2 regions of the Symbiopectobacterium sp. genome follow, and region 1 is predicted to be linked to the other one. Evidence: predicted binding sites of a transcription regulator. Region 1 holds the regulator's gene; the other holds the start of a gene.

Region 1 (3,147 bases):
ATTGCGATCGGCATCCAGAAACAGCAGTTGCGGCGCAAAACTGGGCGGCAACTTATCCATGGCGTGCTCGAAGATTTCCGGCGATTCTGGCATGTTGCGCACGTCAATACTGACCGCTGCCGAGATATCGCGCTGTGCCAGCGTGTTTGCCAGTTCCGGCAGCAACACCACGGGCAGGTTATCCACGCAATAAAAGCCCATATCTTCCAGGGCGCGCAGGGCCACAGATTTTCCTGAACCTGAGCGACCACTGACAATCATCAGCACCATCCGACGACTCCCCTCCGGCTATAGCCTTCTTTTGTTACACCCTGACCGAGTGATTCATCTGTATGACGCACAGCGTAGCGCGAATGTCTGAATGTCGCGCGCTTTCTACCGGGGATTAATCCCCTTCAATCATAATTTGGTAAAGCTCTTCGTCACTCTGTGCTGCCCGTAAACGCCGACACACACTTTTGTCAGCCAGACGTTTGGCGACAAGCGACAGCGTATGTAGATGGGTTTTACATTGTTCTGCGGGAACCAGCAAGGCAAAAAGCAAGTCTACGCCTTGATTATCAATAGCATCAAAAGATATTGGCTGTTCAAGCTGGATAAAGACCCCGGTGGCACCCAAGGCGTTATCATCATCGAGTTTTCCGTGTGGGATTGCGATACCGCCGCCAATACCGGTACTGCCCATTCTCTCGCGCGTCAGCAATGCCTCGAAGATCAGCGGGGTCGGAAGGTTTAGCTGCCTGGCTGCCAATTCGCTGATGATTTCCAACGCCCGTTTCTTGCTTTGGCAATGAACGGTGCTGCGGGTGCACTCTTGGCGTAATACCGCGCTGAGTTGCAAAATGGGATCGTTATTCATGGTGTGTTCACTTAACGGCCCGCTCATCTCTTCACGCCTCTGACGTTGTGCCAGAGGCGTATTCCCTGCGCCCGGAGGCGGAGATGACGATCAGTGCTGTTTGAGTTTGTCCTTGTGTTTATTTAACTGACGCGCCAGTTTGTCGATCAACAGATCGATGGCGGCATACATGTCTTCAGATTCGGATGTGGCATGCAGCTCACCGCCATTAACGAACAGAGTAGCATCGGCAATTTGCTCCACTTTCTCCACTTTGAGCACCACGTTGATCTGGTTGATGCGATCAAAGTATTGCTCCAGCTTGGCAAATTTTGTGTTAACGAACTCGCGTAATGTGGGTGTGATCTCGATGTGGTGTCCGGTGATATTCAGCTGCATAGCGTCTTCCTTCTCTGTAGAAATCAAACCAACTGCTTACGCTGGTTTGACGGCGGGATGGATAAAGACTCTCGGTACTTTGCGACGGTACGCCGCGCGACAATGATCCCCTGATCGGAGAGCAGCGTTGTCAGCTTGCTGTCGCTCAAGGGCTTGCCGGGGTTTTCCGCCGCGATCAATTTTTTCACCAGCGTCCGAATAGCAGTGGATGATGCCTCACCGCCGCTGTCGGTATTTACATGGCTGGAGAAGAAATATTTTAGTTCGAAAATGCCACGTGGGCTGTGAAGAAATTTCTGTGTTGTGACGCGTGAGATGGTGGATTCATGCATATCCACAGCCTGAGCGATATCCGCCAGCACCATGGGTTTCATAAACTCTTCACCTTTCTCAAAGAAATCCTGCTGTTGTTCCACAATGCAGCGCGTGACCTTAAGCAGCGTATCGTTGCGGCTCTCCAGACTTTTTATCAGCCAGCGCGCCTCTTGCAGGTGGCTGCGGATAAACTGACTGTCACTGTCGTTACGCGCGCTGTGGCCGAGCGCGGCATACTGCTGGTTGACTTGCAGGCGCGGCACGCTGTCGGTGTTGAGTTCCACCACCCAGCGGTCTTGATGTTTGCGCACCAGCACGTCGGGGATCACATACTCCGACTCGCCGGTATTGATCGATTGGCCCGGACGCGGGTCGAGTGACTGAATCAGTGCCAACGCCTCTTTCAGCGCATCCTCTTTAATACGGCTGGCGCGGATCAGCGTGCGAAAATCATGGTTGGCCAGCAAATCGAGGTATTCATTGACGATAAGCTTGGCTTCCGCCAGCCACGGGGTTTCGGGGGCAAACTGAGACAGCTGGATTTGCAGGCAATCGCGCAAATCACGCGCTGCCACGCCGACCGGGTCAAAACGTTGCACACGTTTTAACACCGCTTCCACTTCCTCAATCGTCACGTCATCGTCGCCGATGCTCTCGAGAATGTCTTCCAGCGGAACGGTCAGATAGCCAGTGGTGTCCACCGCATCGACAATCGACGTAGCGATAGCCGCATCGGTGTCGGAAAACGGCGTCAACTCCACCTGCCACATCAGGTAATCCTGCAAGGTTTGCGTAGTTTCACCCTGATAGACAGGTAGCTCTTCGTCGCGGTAATCGGTGCCAGTGCCCGAGGGTGTGCCTGCGGAGTAGATTTCATCCCAGGTGGCGTCCAGCGGCAGCTCTTCTGGCATATCTTTTTGCTCAAGGGCGTCGCGCGTATCCAGTGATTCGCTGTCGCTCGTTTCCTGAGCATCGATTTCATCGTGGCTATCGGTTTGTTCAAGCAACGGGTTGCTTTCCAGCGCTTGTTGGATCTCTTGCTGGAGTTCAAGCGTAGACAACTGAAGCAGACGGATCGCCTGCTGAAGTTGTGGCGTCATGGCCAGTTGTTGACTTAGCCTGAGTTGCAAACCTTGCTTCATAACTCGTGTCACTTTCCCTTAAATGGAACGCCCATTGCAAACGTTACAGTATCAAAGTCGGAAGCCTTCGCCCAGATAGACGCGTTTCACCTGTTCATCCTCCAGGATTTCGCTGGGTGAACCGTGGGAAATAAGCTGCCCCTGACTGACGATATAGGCGCGTTCGCACACATCCAACGTTTCACGCACGTTGTGATCGGTAATCAGCACGCCCAGGCCGCTGTCGCGCAAGTGCTCAATGATTTTTTTTATGTCGAGCACCGAAATCGGATCGACACCGGCAAAGGGTTCATCCAGCAAAATAAATTTGGGATTGGCCGCCAGTGCGCGAGCGATCTCTACGCGACGACGTTCGCCGCCGGACAAGGATTGTCCCAGACTATCGCGTAAATGAATAATATGGAATTCTTCCATTAACTCATTGGCGCGATCGTCCTGCTGCTCCGGTGTCAG
Region 2 (3,147 bases), on a different contig from region 1:
CCAACACCTGACCCACTTTACCGTTACGGCGTTTACCTTCCGCATCGATAATCGTCACTTGCTGGTTCGGTTTAACGCGACCGCGTTTGATACGGCCGATACCGATAACACCCACATAGCTGTTGTAGTCCAGCTGGGAGATTTGCATTTGCAGCGGACCGTCCAGATCGACGTTCGGCGCTTCAACGTGTTTGACGATCGCTTCGAACAGCGGCGTCATGTCTTCCGCCATCTCTTCGTGATCCAAACCGGCGATACCCATCAACGCAGACGCGTAAACGATAGGGAAATCCAGTTGCTCGTCGGTAGCACCCAGGTTGACGAACAGATCGAACACCTGATCGACGACCCAGTCAGGGCGCGCGCCCGGACGGTCAACTTTGTTGATGACCACGATCGGTTTCAGGCCATAGGCAAAAGCTTTTTGGGTAACGAAACGGGTCTGGGGCATCGGGCCGTCCATTGCGTCTACCAGCAGCAGCACTGAATCGACCATGGACATTACACGCTCCACTTCACCACCGAAATCGGCGTGTCCTGGGGTGTCAACGATATTGATACGGTAATCTCTCCAGTTAATGGCGGTGTTTTTCGCCAGAATGGTGATACCGCGTTCTTTTTCCAGATCGTTGGAGTCCATAACGCGCTCAGTGGCGTCATTTCGTTCACCCAATGTTCCAGATTGTTGTAGCAGCTTGTCAACCAGGGTAGTTTTCCCATGGTCAACGTGCGCAATAATAGCAATGTTACGCAAATTCTCGATCACAGCTTTGCCTCAGGCATTTAGAAATAGCGCGCTATTGTACACGGATTAAGCGAGGGACCAAACAAGATCACACTCCTAAGCGATAAACAACCCAGGGGTGCTTGCTTTGTGATCCCTTTCACGGTGCAACGACGCAGAGAAAGTAAACAAACGCACACAAACAGTGCACTATTTTGGTGATTATGAACCATAATAGTGCAACGAACGCTAATGGTGCAGGCACTGCCTTCAATGAAAGCCTGAAAACAACGCCTCCCAACCCCATGCGTAGAGTTGGCATGATTTTAGCTTAAACCCTATTACGGTAACAAACATCATTCCATAACGATATTCGTTCCACGACGATAAATGACAAATCGGGAGATCCAAATATGTCCGCAGAACATGTTTTGACGATGCTGAATGAGCACGAAGTAAAATTCATCGACTTACGATTTACCGATACCAAGGGTAAAGAGCAGCACGTCACCATTCCAGCTCACCAGGTTAGCGCTGACTTCTTCGAAGAAGGCAAAATGTTCGACGGCTCCTCCATTGGTGGCTGGAAAGGTATCAACAAATCCGACATGGTGCTGATGCCTGACGCAAGCACCGCTGTACTGGACCCGTTCTATGAAGACACGACGCTGATCATTCGTTGTGACATTCTGGAACCGAACACCATGCAAGGTTACGATCGCGACCCGCGTTCCATCGCGAAACGCGCTGAAGAGTACCTGCGTTCCACCAGTATCGCGGATACCGTTCTGTTTGGGCCAGAACCTGAATTCTTCCTGTTTGACGACATTCGTTTCGGCAGCAGCATCTCCGGCTCTCACGTTGCTATCGATGACATCGAAGGTGCCTGGAACTCCAGCACCAAATACGAAGGCGGCAACAAAGGCCACCGTCCAGCAGTGAAAGGCGGTTACTTCCCAGTTCCGCCGGTTGACTCCGCACAAGACATCCGCTCTCAGATGTGCCAGGTAATGGAACAAATGGGTCTGGTTGTTGAAGCTCACCACCACGAAGTGGCAACGGCTGGTCAGAACGAAGTGGCAACCCGCTTCAACACCATGACCAAAAAAGCGGACGAAATTCAGATCTACAAATACGTTGTTCACAACGTAGCGCACGCTTATGGCAAAACGGCCACCTTTATGCCGAAACCGATGTTCGGTGACAACGGCTCTGGCATGCACTGCCATATGTCCCTGTCCAAAGGCGGTACCAACAAATTCTCCGGCGACAAATACGCTGGCCTGTCTGAAGAAGCGCTGTTCTACATCGGCGGTGTCATCAAACATGCTAAAGCGATCAACGCCCTGTCCAACCCGACCACCAACTCTTACAAGCGTCTGGTCCCGGGTTATGAAGCTCCGGTAATGCTGGCGTACTCCGCACGTAACCGTTCTGCTTCTATCCGTATCCCGTTCGTCTCCAGCCCGAAAGCAGCACGTATCGAAGTGCGCTTCCCGGACCCGGCGGCTAACCCGTATCTGTGCTTCGTCGCACTGCTGATGGCTGGCCTGGATGGTATCAAGAACAAGATCCACCCTGGCGATGCCATGGACAAAAACCTGTACGATCTGCCGCCGGAAAAAGCGAATGAAATCCCGCAGGTTGCAGGCTCTCTGGAAGAAGCACTGAACGCGCTGGACGCTGACCGTGCATTCCTGACGGCGGGCGGCGTGTTCACTGACGACGCTATCGATGCTTACATCGGTCTGCGCCGTGAAGAGAACGATCGCGTTCGCATGACGCCGCACCCGGTTGAGTTCGAACTGTACTACAGCGTTTAATCAACGACTGCGTACCTATGATTTACCTCGGCGTGGTGGGCGTGCTGAACCCTGCCATGACCGAGCATCAACAGAATTATAAGAAGTTTGTTTTTGTTGCCGTGGAAACTTTTCAGCCCATCTTCGGATGGGCTTTTTTCACCATCGGCCTTATTTCTTTATCATCAATATTAGCCGTTGCGACGTAACATCCATCATCTACACTACAATGCACCGCGAGGGTGCAGGAGTCTGCGTTATGGCAACAGGCACGCTGCCCGATGCTGGGCAGATCCTCAATTCTTTGATCAATAGTATTTTATTGCTGGATAACGACCTGGCAATCCACTATTCCAATCCGGCTGCCCAGCAGTTGCTGGCGCAAAGTTCGCGCAAATTGGCGGGAACACCGTTGCCGGATCTGCCCAGCTATTTCTCGCTAAATATTGAGCTGATGCGCGAAAGTCTCAACGCGGGTCAAGGATTTACGGATAACGAAGTGACTATCGTTGTCGATGGCAGAGCACACATCATGTCGCTCACCGCACAACGCATTCAACACAGTTTTATCCTGTTGGAGATGGCGCCGATGGACAACCAGCGCCGCCTCAGCCAGGAACA

What was found. The regulator sigma-54, encoded in region 1, starts transcription at its own class of promoters, with help from an activator protein. The targets are predictions, from matches to a motif close to GTTGGCACANNTTTCGCTNT.
Region 2: the regulator sigma-54 is predicted to act here: its motif matches at 1,039-1,058, upstream of glnA (glutamate--ammonia ligase).

Annotation. Positions count from the first base shown of each region.
Region 1 covers NZ_JBPETA010000012.1:21,701-24,847, reverse strand. The annotation lists gene rapZ (RNase adapter RapZ) at 1-270, opposite strand, end outside; gene ptsN (PTS IIA-like nitrogen regulatory protein PtsN) at 386-859, opposite strand; gene hpf (ribosome hibernation promoting factor) at 950-1,237, opposite strand; gene rpoN (RNA polymerase factor sigma-54) at 1,261-2,694, opposite strand; gene lptB (LPS export ABC transporter ATP-binding protein) at 2,746-3,147, opposite strand, start outside.
Region 2 covers NZ_JBPETA010000076.1:7,032-10,178, forward strand. The annotation lists gene typA (ribosome-dependent GTPase TypA) at 1-766, opposite strand, end outside; gene glnA (glutamate--ammonia ligase) at 1,138-2,547, shown strand; gene ACTBDZ_RS08940 (hypothetical protein) at 2,565-2,735, shown strand; partial or broken gene glnL (nitrogen regulation protein NR(II)) at 2,786-3,147, shown strand, end outside.